Regions from separate parts of the Solicola agrisoli genome, predicted to be linked through region 1. Evidence: predicted binding sites of a transcription regulator. Region 1 holds the regulator's gene; the other holds the start of a gene.

Region 1 (6,933 bases):
TCTCGCCCACGCCGGGCCGCAGCAGCGCGGACACCCGTCCCCGTCGGGAGGCACCGATGAGGATCTGGGTGGCGTTCTCGGCCCGGGCGAACTGCAGGATGCCGGTGGGGACGTCGTCGCTGACGACCGTGTGGAACGTGCCGCCCATGTCGCCGATGATCCGGTGCTGGCGCGCCAGGACGTCCGGTGCTGCGCCCACCAGCCCGTCGCGGCGGGCGACGTACACCGCGAGCCACTCGCCACCCGCGGTGCGCGACGCGATGCGGGCCGCCCGCCGCAGGAGCGTCTCGGACTCCGGCCCGCCGGTGACGGCGACGACGACACGCTCGCGCGTGGCCCACGTCGAGTCGATCTCGTGGGACGAGCGGTAGGCCTCCAGACCCTCGTCGACCCGGTCGGCGAGCCAGAGCAGCGCCAGCTCGCGCAGGGCGGCGAGGTTGCCCTCCCGGAAGTACTTGGACAACGCGGCGTCGACGCGGTCGGCGGGGTACACGTTGCCGTGCGCCATCCGCCGGCGCAGGGACTGCGGGCTCATGTCGACCAGCTCGATCGCGTCCGCCGCGCGCACGAAGGCGTCGGGCACCGTCTCGCGCTGGCGCACGCCGGTGATGGCCTCGACCACGTCGTTGAGCGACTCCAGGTGCTGCACGTTGACCGTCGTCACCACGTCGATGCCGCCGGCCAGGATCGTCTCGACGTCCTGCCACCGCTTCTCGTGGCCCGACCCCGGGACGTTGGTGTGCGCGAGCTCGTCGACGAGCACCACGTCCGGCTCGCGGACGAGCACCGCGTCGAGGTCGAGCTCGGTGTGGCTCGTGCCGCGGTGGTCGACCAGCCGGCGGGGGACCACCTCGAGGTCGCCGAGCGCCTCGGCGGTGCGGGCACGGCCGTGCGTCTCGACGATCCCGACGACGACGTCGGTGCCCCGCTCGGCGCGTCGGTGCGCCTCGGCCAGCATCGCGTAGGTCTTGCCGACGCCGGGCGCGGCACCGAGGTAGACCCGCAGCCGCCCCCGGCCCTGCCTCCTGGTCATGGGGCCAGTCTCCACCCCGCACCAGCACCGGTGTGCGACCGGCTCGGGTGACACGTCGAACGACCACGCCGGGCAGCACGGCGGCCCGGCCAGACTCATCACCACGGGGCGAGAGCCGCCGGACACAGGACGGGCCGGGACCGCAGCAGCGGTCCCGGCCCGTCGGGGGTGGCACAGGTCAGAGGCTGCGCAGCGCCTCGAGCAGCTGGGCCTTGGTGAGGCGGCTGCGGTTGGGGACGCCGCGCTCGCCCGCGAGCACGACGAGCTGCGCGCGCGTCAGCCCGACGTGGGGGTCGTCGGCCGGCGTCTCGGTGTCGGCGCTCGCCGAGCCGAGCGGGTCACCGGCGACCTTGGCGGACGCGTCGCTGAGCTGCGCGTCCTGGGCGACGTTCTGCAGCGGCGTGGCCTCGGGGGCGACGCTCTCGATGGATTCACCGGCGTCGACGGGCTCCAGGCCGGACGACTCCGACTCCTGCGGCGCGGCCTTCTTCGAGACCTTCTTGGACGCCTTCTTCGCCGACTTCGCGCGACCGGCCGCCTTGGCGGCGGCCTTCTCCGCGCGTGCCGCAGCCTCCTCGGCGGCCTGGACCGCCTTCGTCAGCTTCTTGCGCTCGGACTTGACCGCCTTCTTGACCGCGACCTTGACCTGCTTGTCCTCGGACTTCTTGCTCTTCTTCGCCATGCGACGATCCTGCCGTCTGACGCGGGCGCGCGCCACAGCGGCCGGTGTCAGACGCGGCGCAGGACCGCGGTGACCTTGCCCAGGATCGTGGCGTGCGTGCCGTCGATGGGGTCGTAGTCGTCGTTGTGGGGGAGTAGCCAGACCTGGCCGTCCTTGCGCTGGAATGTCTTGACGGTGGCCTCGCCGTCGAGCATCGCCGCGACGATCTCGCCGTTCTCGGCGTTGGGCTGCTGCCGCACGACCACGTAGTCACCGGGGCAGATGGCGGCGTCGAGCATCGACTCGCCCTGCACCTCGAGCAGGAACAGGGTGCCGTCGCCCACCAGAGACTTGGGCAGCGGGAAAACGTCCTCGACGCGCTCCTCGGCCAGGATCGGACCACCGGCGGCGATCCGTCCCACCATGGGGACGTACGCGGGCACCGGGCGCTGATTGCCGAGGTCGGTCTCGTCGTACTCGGCCTCCGACGCGCTGCCGACCGCGCGGCGGCTCAGACCGTCGGGGAGGAAGACCTCGAGGGCACGCGGGCGGTTGGGGTCGCGTCGGACGAAGCCCATCTTCTCCAGGCTGCGGAGCTGGTGGGCGACCGAGGAGGTGCTGGTGAGCCCGACCGCGGCCCCGATCTCGCGCATGCTGGGCGGGTAGCCGCGGGTCTCGATGGCCTCGCGGAGGAACTCCAGCACGCGGCGCTGGCGGGGGCTGAGGCCGCTCGCGTCGGGCGGGCCGTCAGGAAGCTCGGTGACGTCGGCGTCGGTGGACGCGAGGTCGTCGGTGGTGGGGCCCGGGGGAGTCGGCTTGCTCATGTCGAGCACAGTAGACCCGAGCGACGACGCGTTCAAACATGTGTTCGACTGGCGTGTCGCGGCCCGTCCGGGCCAGTGGGCGCGCTCAGGCGGCCTGGTGCACGACCTCGTCGATGGAGGTGAGGCGGGCGACGCTGAGCGCGCGGTCGAGCTCGGGGTAGCGGGCCAGGCAGGCCACCTTGCGGCGGTCGACCTCGAACATCATCGCCACCTGGTCGGTGTCGGTGGGACGACCGTCGGCGTCGTGCCAGGTGGCCTCGCACAGGGCGACGACCGTGCTGCCCGGGCCGCTGAACCAGCGCAGCGGGATCGCGGTCATGCGGGCGCGCTCGGCCCACTGCTGGACCAGCGGGCGACCGAAGCCGCTGCTGCGGGGGCCGACGATCTCGATGTCCGCGCTGGACAAGGACGCGAGCGTCTGGACGTCGCCGTCGTTGAGGGCGTCGAGCCAGCGTTCGACCACGGCGATCTTGTCGGTCATGGGCTCAACATAGGCATTCCGACGCCTGACGTCAGTGGTGCAGTTCACCTTCTGGCAATCTTCGCGTCTCATCTCCTGCACCTGGGCGAGAACCACCCGAATCGGACGATCCGACCGGGTGCGAGAACCGGCTCGACGACCGCGTCCCGACACGCCGATCGAACACATGTGCGAGGGTGCACGATTCTGTCGGCGGGTGCCCCTATCGTCGTACACGTGTTCGATCGAACAGAGGTTCTATCGAACATCTGTCGAACACCGCTCGAGCAGACCGAGCGAGCACCGTACGAGCCGACTTCCCCCGGAGGCACCAGATGAGCACCCTCACCGCCCAGCGCACCACCATCCCCGCCCGTCCCGTCGCACGTCGGGCGCCGCTGCGGCTGACCCGTCGCGGCCGGGTGGTCGTGGTGCTGGCCGCCCTGGTGCTGGTGGCGCTGGCCTCGGTGTTCCTGGGCTCGCGCGTCGTCGCCACCGACGAGGCGTCGGCCCCCGCGGTCGCGCAGACCGTCACCATCCAGCCGGGTCAGACCCTGTGGGACATCGCCCGCGACGCCTCGCCCGACGCCGACCCGCGCGCCGTCGTCGACGACATCGTCGAGCTCAACGCCCTCACCGGCGGCGGCGACGTGCAGCCCGGCCAGCGCGTGGCGGTCCCGGCGTACTGACGGTCCTCGTCGGTCGATGCCCTAGGTTCGGTGCCCATGAGCCGCACCATCGACGTGCTGCACGGCGTGAACCTCGACCAGCTCGGTCGTCGTGACCCCCGGCACTACGGGACCCAGACCCTGGCCGACCTCGAGGAGGCCGTCGCCGGCTTCGGCCGCGACCTCGGCCTCGAGACCCGCTTCTTCCAGACCAACCACGAGGGCGCGTTCGTCGAGCACCTGCACGCGCTGCGGGGGGCCAGCGACGGCATCGTGCTCAACCCGGGGGCCTGGACCCACTACGCATGGGCCATCCACGACGCGCTCGAGATCACCGGGGTGCCGGCGGTCGAGGTGCACCTGTCCGACGTCACGCAGCGCGACGCGTGGCGCCAGGTGTCCGTGGTGCGCGACGTGTGCGTCGCGACCGTCTCGGGCAAGGGTGTGGAGGGCTACCGCGACGCCCTGGCCCTGCTGGCCGAGCGCCGCTGACGACGAAGCCCCGGACGCAGAGCACGGCCGCCGCCACCCGGGGGTGACGACGGCCGTGCTGCGGGGCCGGAACCAGGAACGGCGCCGGATCAGGGGCTGTCAGCTCTCGCTGGCAGCGCTCGACGCCGAGGCGGCGGCGTCGGTCTCGCTGGTCGCCGTCCCGGTGGACAGGCTCCCGTCGGTGCCCTCGAGGTGGGCGCGGACGAACCACTGGAACAGCTCCATGCCGCGGATGTGGGCGATGAGCATGTCCTCGGTGATCGCGTCGATGTCGGAGATCTGCTCCTGGGCGCGACGGTGGTCGGCGAGGACCCCGTCGTAGACCATGTCGAGCGCGCCGAGGTGCTCGTTGGTGGTGGCGCGGTTGAGCGTGTAGTCGTCCCAGGTGCGGCTCTTGACGATCTCGCCGGGTGTGCCGAGCGGCGACGCACCCAGCGTCGCGATGCGCTCGGCGGTCTCGTCGATCGCGGCACGGACCTCGTCGACCTGCGGGTCGATCATCTCGTGGACCGCGATGAAGTGCGGTCCGACGACGTTCCAGTGCACGTGCTTGAGCGTCAGGGCCAGGTCGTTGAGGGCGTTCAGTCGGTCCTGCAGGATGCTGGCGACCTTCTGGCCGTCCTCCACGGCGAGACCGGGAACGGTGTAGGTGCCCGCGTTCGGGCGCTTGCTGGTGTTGGTAGCCATGTCTCGACCGTACGACCCGCTTCGGGCGGTCGCACGTCGTGAGGGTGGCCTAGCCTGCGTGCCCCGGCTCACACGCTGGAGGGCTCGTCAGGAGTCGAGCTCGTCCAGGGAGCTCTGGACCTCGGTGGCGATCCACTCGACGGCCTCGAGGCTGCCCGGCAGCACGCCGAACAGCGGGAAGAACCCGTGCATCTGGCCGGCGATCGTGCGCTGCTCGACGGCGACGCCGGCGCGGCGCAGGCCGTCGGCGTAGGCGTCCCCCTCGTTGCGGAGGACGTCGTGCTCGGCGAGCAGGACGATGGCCGGCGGCAGGTTGCGTCGGTCAGGGGCCTGCAGGGGCGAGGCGTCGGGGTGGTCGCGCTTGTCGGCGTCGGGCAGGTAGTGGTCCCAGTACCAGGCCATGGTCTCGCGGCGCAGCATCAGCTGGTTGGACTGCTCGAGGTAGCTGCGGGTGTCGAGGTCGAAGTTCGTCACCGGGTAGACCAGCACCTGGAACGCGACCTGGACCTCGCCGGTGTCGCGGGCCCGCATCGCCATGACGGCGGCGAGGTTGCCGCCGGCGCTGTCGCCGGCGACGACCAGCGGGACCCTGGAACCGGCGATGTCGACGAGGTGCTCGGAGACCCAGCGCAGCGCCTGCCAGCTGTCGTCGACCGCGGCCGGGAAGGGGAACTCGGGCGCCTTGCGGTACTCGACCACGACGACGGCGCAGCCGCTGCGGCGAGCGAGCTCGCGCGCGACGGTGTCGTACCGCTCGAGCGTGCCGGTGACCCAGCCGCCGCCCTGGAAGAACGCGATGACCGCGGCGACGTCGCCCTCGGGCACGAACGTGCGGGTGCGGAAGGTGTGGCCGCCCTGGGCGACGAGCTCGCCGTCCTCGACCCGGGCGAGCTCGGGGCCGGCCGCGATCAGCGCCGTGGTGTCGGCCTCGTTGGCCCGGGCCTGCTCGGGCGTCAGCTCGTGGGTGGGCACCGGCTGCTTCTCGATCATCGTGTCGAGGTACTGCTGGGTGGCGTCGTCGAGGGCCATCGGGGTCCTTTCACGGGCGTGGGGCCCGACCAACCTAGGCCATCGGCCCGGAGGTCAGGTGCGGCGGATGCGGATCGGTCCGCGGGCGGTCGACGGGTCGACGACCTGGCCGCGCTGGGTGATCTGGACGTCGCCACGGTCGACGAGCCGACGAGCCGCGGCGCGTGCCGGCTCCATCAGGTCGCGCCAGTCGTCCCCGCCAACGGCGCGGGCGGCCTCGCTGGGGCAGATGGTCGCGTCCCGCGCACGTGCGTCCAGGAGCGTGAGGATGGTGCGCTCGAGCTCCTCGTCCTTGCTCGAGACACCCCGTCTGCGGCAGCCGTCGGAGCAGTAGCGGACCTGGTCCCAGTCGCGCTCCCACTTCTTGCGCCACTCGATGGTGCGGCCGCACGACGCGCACGTCTTGGACGGGTGCGTGGACGCGCCGCCGGTGCGGCCGCGGCGACCGCGCGAGCCCGTCAGCTGCCGGGCCACTCGCCGGTCCAGCGCTCGAACAGCCGGGCACCGCCGCGGTCGATCGAGGCCTTGACCACGGAGTAGATGGCGCCCTGGATGAGTGCGGCGACCATCAGCTCCTTGATCGGGTACTCCGACTCCAGGGGCTTGGGCGGGTCGGTCTTGTCGCCGGGCGAGGCGCGCTTCCAGACCTGCTTGAAGATCGCGCTCGCCAGGAGACCGCCCAGGATCGACGACACGAGACCGAACGGGCGGTACAGGATCTTGGCGGACGTGCTGGCCTTCTTCTCCGCGGGTGCGCTCATCCTCCGACGCTATCGGCTGGCACGCCCGTCCGCAGCGGCGAAGGACGCGGGCGACGTCAGCTGGTGAGGACGGGGGCGGCCTCGCGGACGGCGAGGGTGGCGGACTGCCCGGTGGCGGTGAGCGGTTGGTCGATCGTCTCCCACTCGCCTCCGTCGACGCGGAATTGCACCTGGTAGGTCACGTCGACGCGGGGGCTGACGGCCTCGGTGGTGCGGGTGTAGCGGTGGGTGACGTCCTTGTTGGGGTAGGGCCCGCCGGGGTCGCTGGTGCGGGTGGTGGTGCCGTCGCCGGCGTGCCAGGTGTAGGTGGTGGCCTCG
Region 2 (6,933 bases), on a different contig from region 1:
GACGAAACCGGGCATGGGTCCAGCTTTCCGTTGAGGGTCGGGTCTAGGACGTCGGCGCGACGCGGACGCTGCGGGGCGGGTCGTACTCCATCACCAGGACGGTGTCGCCCACGGCCATCTGGTCACCGGGGACGTAGGGGTAGGCGTAGAACGCCTCGACTCCCCCGCGCACCGCCACCATGACCTCGCCCACGAGACCGGGGCCGATCGCACCGGTGACGCGTCCGGTCCTGCCGTGCATGCGTGGCTCCAGGGGTTTGGTCCGCCGGTCGGCTGGCCAGACTAACGGGACTTGGCCCGGACGTGCATGCGTTCCCCCTGCGGCCCGAAGAGGCTGAGGATCTCGGCGGGCTCGGTGCCGATCACGCCGAACCAGTGCGGCACGCGGGTGTCGAACTCGACCACCTCGCCCGGCCCCAGCTCGATGTCGTGCTCGCCGAGGAGCAGCCGGATGCGTCCGGAGAGCACGTACAGCCACTCGTAGCCCTCGTGCACCTGCTGCTCGGGCTCGGTGCGGCGGGTGGACGGAGGGATGACGAACTTGTAGGCCTGCACCCCGCCCGGTCGTCGCGTCAGCGGGATGATCGTCTGCCCGCCCTTGCGGATCGGGCGCTGGTGCACGCGGGGGTCGCCGGTGGCAGGGGCGTCGACGAGCTCGTCGAGCGGCACCTGGTGGGCGCGGGCCAGCGGGAGCAGCAGCTCGAGGGTCGGACGCCGTCCGCCGGACTCCAGGCGCGACAGGGTGCTTACCGAGATGCCCGTGGTGGAGGAGAGCTGGGCCAGGGTGGCGCCCCGCTCGAGCCGGAGCGCGCGCAGGCGCGGGCCGACCGAGCCGAGCACGTCGTCGAGGTCGGAGTCGTCGTCCATGCGCTGATCTTGCCACTTCGGCAACGATGCTTGTCAATACCGCACGGGCTGACGCATCGTCGGGGCATGGACGAGACATACGACGTGGTGGTCATCGGTGGCGGCGCAGCCGGCCTGAGCGGGGCGGTGGCGCTGGCGCGCTCACGGCGCTCGGTGCTGGTGGTGGACGCGGGCTCGCCCCGCAACGCACCGGCCGACGGGGTGCACAACTACCTGGGACGCGAGGGGACGTCCCCCACCGAGCTGGTGGCGATCGGACGCACCGAGGCCGAGGGGTACGGCGCGCACGTGGTGGACGGCGAGGTGACGTCGGCGAGCCGCACCGACGGCGGGTTCGGGCTCGGCCTCGCCGACGGTCGGTCGGTGCGCGCGCGGCGCCTCCTGGGTGCGACGGGCCTCGTCGACGAGCTGCCCGACCTCCCCGGCCTGGCCGAGGGCTGGGGCAGCGACGTCCTGCACTGCCCGTACTGCCACGGCTACGAGGTGCGCGACCAGGCGGTCGGCGTGCTGTCGACCGGACCCATGACCTCCCACAAGGCCCTGATGTTCCGCCAGCTGAGCGACGACGTCGTCCTGCTCCAGCACACCGGCCCCGCCCTCACCGGCGAGGAGCGTGAGCAGCTGGCAGCCCGCGGGGTGCGGGTGGTCGAGGGCGAGGTCGCCGCGGTCGAGCGCACGGACGGCCGGCTGACCGGCGTGCGTCTGGTCTCCGGCGAGGTGGTCCCGATGCAGGCGCTCGTCGTCGCCCCGCGGTTCCTCGCCCGTCCAGGCCCGCTCGCCGACCTCGGCGTCACGACGTCCGACCTCGAGGTGGCCGGCCACGTCATCGGCAGCCAGGTGGTCGCCGACCCGATGGGCGCCACCGAGGTGCCGGGCGTGTGGGTGGCGGGCAACGTCGCCAACGCGATGGCCCAGGTGGTGGTGGCGGCCGGGCAGGGGCTGATGGCGGGCGCGGCCATCAACGGCGACCTGATCGCCGAGGACGCCAGGGCTGCCACCATGGCGTCATGACCCAGCGCTCGCTCGTCTACTTCGTCGCCGTCAGCCTCGACGGGAGGATCGCCGGCCCCGACGGGTCGTTCGACTCGTTCCCGATGGACCAGGAGTACCTCGGCGCGCTCGCGAGCGAGTGGGGCGACGGGTTCCCGACCGCGTTCCACCAGGCCACCGGCAGCACCCCTCCCGGGACCCGGTGGGACACCGTCCTGATGGGACGGGGCACGTTTCAGCCGGCGATCGACGCGGGCATCGAGAGCCCGTACGCCCACCTGACGCAGTACGTGTTCTCCTCCACGCTCCGCGCCGAGGACCACCCGGGGGTCCAGGTCGTCGACGAGGACCCGCTCGCGTTCGTCCGCCGCCTGAAGGCCGAGCCGGGCGGCGACATCTGGCTGTGCGGCGGTGGACGCCTGGCCGGCGCGCTCGCTCCGGAGGTCGACCGGCTCGTGCTCAAGCTCAACCCCGTCGTCCTCGGCGCGGGCATCCCCCTCGTCGACGGCGCGTTCGACCCGTCCGTCTGGCGCCTCGTCGCGTCACGCGTCCACGAGATCGGCGTCGTCGTGCTCACCTACGAGCGCGCCTGAGGATCCCCGCGAGCGCTGCGCCGGTCAGAGCCAGTTGACGACCACGGGGCACCCGGGCGCGTGCCACTCGCGCGACACCTCGACGCCGCGGTCGAAGGCGACCTCCCGGTGCCAGTCCGGGCAGTGCGGGCACGACGTCGCGATGTCGTCGGACTCGAAGTCGACCGCGGTCTCCTCACCGCCGACGTCGTCCACGTGGTCCACCATGACGGTCATCCTCTCCCACCAACATCTTGCACACAAGACATTCGACGCCGACATCCCGGTGGACGGGTGGGCCAGGCGAGGCCGACCGGGGCGGACGGCGGTGCCGGAGCCCTAGGGTGACCCCTGTGTGTCGAGTCCTCGCCTACGTCGGCCCCGAGCTCCCGCTGGGGAGCCTGCTCCTCGAGCCCGGGAACAGCCTGATCAACCAGACCCTGGATCCCGAGCGTCACCCGCTGCTGCAGCTCGCGGGCTGGGGGTTCGGTGCCTGGAGCGAGCACCTGCTGGAGCCCGACACACCACTGATCTACCGGCGACCGACCGCAGCGTTCTACGACGACAACGTGCAGCGGATCATCCCGAGCCTGCGGGCCAACACCCTGCTCGCGCACGTGAGAGCGGCGGACTACGACGCGGCCGCCGTCGTGACGGACGAGAACTGCCACCCGTTCTCCTACCAGGGGACGCCCTGGATCATCGCCCAGAACGGCGACGTGCCGAGCTGGAGGGTCCTGCAGCGCGAGCTGCTGCCCCACTGCGCGGACCGGTACCTCGAGCAGATGCGGGGCACGACCGACACCGAGTTCGTCTACGTCCTGCTGCTGTCGCTGCTCGACGGCGACAGCGACGACGACGTCCAGCGCGCGTTCGAGACCTTGCTCGGGCTCATCGTCGGCGCGATGGAGAAGCTCGACCTCGTGGCACTCACCAAGCTGAAGATCGCCCTGGTCGCCCCCCACCGGATCATCGGCGTCAACGTCGGCTCGGGGCACCACGGCGAGACCGCTCCGGAGGGCGACTGGAGGGAGCTGCTGACGTCCGGACCGGGCACCGACGACTACGCGCTCGGCATGCTCCTGGAGCCGATGTACATGCTCACCGGCCGCGACTTCGAGAACTACGAGACGTCCTACGACGTCGACGTGTGCGACGTCGACGAGGCCACGTCCGTCATCTTCGCCTCCGAGCCCCTGACCGAGAACACCGAGGACTGGTGGGAGCTGGAGTTCGGCCACATCGTGTTCCTCGAGCGGACGGACTCCGGGATCACGAGGAGGGTCGCCCGGCTCGACGTGTAGTCGGGCCGACGGCCGGCCCGTCGCTCGCGAACCAGCCAGGCGGATCAGCAGGCGGTCCGGCGAGGCGCCGCGGGGCGATTGTGGACAACCCGCAGCGTTCGGTCCGTCGAGCGGCGTTCGGGCCGCTCCACGTCCACACCGTTGCGAACGTGTGTTCGACTGTCGTAAAATGAGTCCATGACGGTCACCGCTCTCCCGCTCACCGAGCACCCCGCGTTCGCGGTGCTCGCGGCGGTCGAGATCGCCCTCGATGGAGGCGACCTGTCGGTGTTCGACGGGCTGTCCGCAGAGGATGCGACGCAGGTCGCGGCCCGGTGGGCGCGGGTGCAGGCTCGGGTGTCGGCGCACGCGGTGGCCGCGACGCGGGCCGTCCACCACTCGGGTGCGGCTCAGAAGGCCGGTGCGACGTCAACCGGGTCGCTGATGGCCGGCCAGTTCGGTGGCGACCGCCACGCGGCCGCGCGTGACGTGCATCTGGGCGATGACCTCGAGAAGGCCAGGACCACCGAGAACGCCCTCGCGAAGGGTCGGGTGACCAAGGACCAGGCTGCCCTGATCGCCAGGACCGTCGCAGGGCTCCCCGAACAGCTGCCTGAGGTCACGAGGGTCCGGTGCGAGCGGGCGCTGATCGAGGACGCACAGACCCTGACGATGCCCGACCTGCGACGCCGGGCCGACCGGATCACCGACGTCTTCAAGCCGGCCGACCAGGTCGACGTCGACGAGGGCCAGCTCGTGCGCGACCGCGAACGCGACGCGTACGCCCGGTCGGAGTTCTGGATGCAGGACCAGGCCGACGGCACCTGGGTCGGCCGCTTCCGCCTCCCCGAAGCCCAGGCCGGGTTCCTCAAGCACGCCCTCGACCGGTTCACCGCACCCCGCCGCCGCCACCTCGACCACGGGCAGGCCGCCGAGGACCTCACCTACTCCCAGCGCCAAGGCCGGGCGTTCACCTCACTGGTCGAGCACCTGCCCACCGACGGGCTCCCCGACGCCGGCGGCAGTGGACTCGTCGTGACCGTGAACGTCGACCTGGACACGCTGGCCACCGGCACCGGCGTCGGCACCACCTCGACCGGCCAGCGCATGTCCGCCGGCGAGGTCCGCCGGGCCGCCTGCCGGGCCGGGATCATTCCCCAGGTCCTCGGCGGAGCGTCCCTGCCCCTCGACCTGGGCCGCACCCAGAGATTGTTCAACCGGGCCCAGCGGTTGGCCCTGGCCCACCGCGACGGCGGCTGTGCGTTCCCCGACTGCGACCGCCCACCGTCCTGGACCGAGGCCCACCACGCACGCGAACCCTGGTCCCACGGCGGCAGCACGGATCTGGACGACGGCGTCCTGCTCTGCCCGTTCCACCACCGCACCGTCCACGACGACGGATGGACCATCACCTTCGACACCGACGACAGACGGCCGGCGTTCGTCCCACCCGCGCGCCTCGATCCGTACCGGAGACCGAGGACGAACACCCGATACCGACCCAAGCGGGACTGAGCAGCCCGCAGACCGATGACACGCGCGTGCGGCAGGCGCTACCTTGCTGTGCACCTGATGGATGTATCAGGCGGACCTCGGGACAGTCCTTCCTCGTATGACCAGGATGCCGACGTCGATGCCCGAGCCAGCCACGCGAGTCCCACCGTCCGACGAGCCCGACCTGTGGTCGTCGGCCGCCGCCGACTTCACCGCGTGGCGCGACGGCGAGCCGGCGGCGCTCGACCGGCTGGTCCGCGCGCTGACGCCGGTGCTGTGGCACGTCGTGCGGGCCGCGGGACTGGAGGAGGCGCGGGCCGAGGACGTCGTGCAGTCGACCTGGATGACGCTGGTGCGCCGGGGCGACAGCGTCAGCGACCCCCGCGCCGTCGGGTCGTGGCTCACCACGACGGCCAGGCGTGAGGCGTGGCGGGTCGCGAAGGCCGAGGGCAGGGCGCGCCCGGTGGAGGACGACGAGCTCGCGCGCCGCGTCCCCGACGCCAGGTCCGCCGAGTCCGACGCGCTCGAGGCCGACGAGCACGACCGTCTGTGGCGCTGCGTGCACCGGCTGTCCGAGCGCTGCGTCCGGCTGATCCGGGTGGTCGCGTTCGACCAGCGTCCCGACTACGCGGGTCTCGCCGAGGTGCTGCAGATGCCCGTCGGCAGCATCGGGCCCACCCGTCGTCGCTGCCTGGACAAGCTGCGGGCCGAGCTCGCCGCGGACGGGGTCGGTGCGTGATGGACGACGACGAGCTGCTGCGCGAGGTCGCCGACCTCTGGCGCCGGCGCGACCCCGTCCCCGACGGCCTCGCCGAGCGGGTGCTGGTCGAGATCGCGCTGGACGACCTCGACGCCGAGCACGAGCTCCTGGTGCTCGTCGAGGACCAGCAGACGGCCGTCCGGGGAGACGGCCCCCGCTCCACCTACGCCTTCGACGGCACCGAGACGCACCTGCTCCTGCGCATCGCCGACGTCGACGGAGGCCGTCGCGTCGACGGGTGGGTCGCTCCGGCGATGCCCATGACCGCCCGGCTGCGGCAGGCCGGCACCACCTACGAGGCCGTGGTCGACGAGCGCGGCCGCTTCGAGCTCCCCCGCGTGACCCCCGGCCCCAGCCGGCTCTGGCTCACGCCCACCGGCGGCGACGGGCCGCTGCTCGCCACCCCCTCCTTCGCGATCTGAGGACCCACCGATGGCCAACGACAAGCCCGCCCCCGTCACCCAGCCCCGTCGCGAGGCCCTGCTGGCCCGCGAGCCCGACCTCCCCACCCGCGAGGTCCTCGACTCGATCGGCGGGCGCCTGCTCGACCCGTCGACCTCGGTCGTCGTCGAGGGGGTGGAGCCCCGTCCCACCGCCTACGTCGGCGCGACGCTGGTGCTCTCGACGCTGGTCGACGAGGCAGCGACGATCGCCCTGCTCGAGCGGGCCGCCAAGGGCCTGTCCTGGACGGTCGCCCCCGACCCCACCTTCACCGCGGCGCGGGTGCCCGAGCCCGAGCGGACACGGAGCCGGCTCCGGCGCGCCGAACGACTGCCGTGGGCCACGGGCGAGCTCGGGGTGCAGCGCCTGGTCATCACCGCCGTGCCCGGCGGGGTGGCGACGGTGCCCGATGCGTGGGTGCTGCTGCAGCGGGCCCGCGCCCTCGCCGGACGGGAGGCGCTGCGCGGCGTCGGCCTCGACCACGTGGTGCAGTCGGGGGCGTTCCAACCGGCGCCGTACCACGGCT

Evidence for each region. The regulator LexA, encoded in region 1, represses DNA repair genes until DNA is damaged. The targets are predictions, from matches to a motif close to TCGAACANNTGTTCGA.
Region 2: ACI6PP_RS01835 (HNH endonuclease signature motif containing protein) is a predicted target of LexA. The motif match lies at 3,877-3,892, and genes of this name have one in related genera.

What each region holds. Positions count from the first base shown of each region.
Region 1 is NZ_JBMGQR010000043.1:8,824-15,756, forward strand. Features, by position in the region: gene ACI6PP_RS14845 (ATP-binding protein) at 1-1,033, opposite strand, end outside; gene ACI6PP_RS14850 (hypothetical protein) at 1,212-1,715, opposite strand; gene lexA (transcriptional repressor LexA) at 1,763-2,518, opposite strand; gene ACI6PP_RS14860 (nuclear transport factor 2-like protein) at 2,604-2,999, opposite strand; gene ACI6PP_RS14865 (LysM peptidoglycan-binding domain-containing protein) at 3,314-3,667, shown strand; gene ACI6PP_RS14870 (type II 3-dehydroquinate dehydratase) at 3,704-4,138, shown strand; gene ACI6PP_RS14875 (Dps family protein) at 4,238-4,825, opposite strand; gene ACI6PP_RS14880 (alpha/beta hydrolase) at 4,913-5,854, opposite strand; gene ACI6PP_RS14885 (DUF3253 domain-containing protein) at 5,909-6,328, opposite strand; gene ACI6PP_RS14890 (DUF4235 domain-containing protein) at 6,313-6,615, opposite strand; gene ACI6PP_RS14895 (hypothetical protein) at 6,672-6,933, opposite strand, start outside.
Region 2 is NZ_JBMGQR010000002.1:144,860-151,792, forward strand. Features, by position in the region: gene ACI6PP_RS01800 (flotillin family protein) at 1-15, opposite strand, end outside; gene ACI6PP_RS01805 (hypothetical protein) at 44-241, opposite strand; gene ACI6PP_RS01810 (helix-turn-helix domain-containing protein) at 283-867, opposite strand; gene ACI6PP_RS01815 (NAD(P)/FAD-dependent oxidoreductase) at 934-1,878, shown strand; gene ACI6PP_RS01820 (dihydrofolate reductase family protein) at 1,875-2,450, shown strand; gene ACI6PP_RS01825 (hypothetical protein) at 2,475-2,657, opposite strand; gene ACI6PP_RS01830 (class II glutamine amidotransferase) at 2,783-3,733, shown strand; gene ACI6PP_RS01835 (HNH endonuclease signature motif containing protein) at 3,911-5,227, shown strand; gene ACI6PP_RS01840 (RNA polymerase sigma factor) at 5,346-5,945, shown strand; gene ACI6PP_RS01845 (hypothetical protein) at 5,945-6,388, shown strand; gene ACI6PP_RS01850 (S8 family serine peptidase) at 6,399-6,933, shown strand, end outside.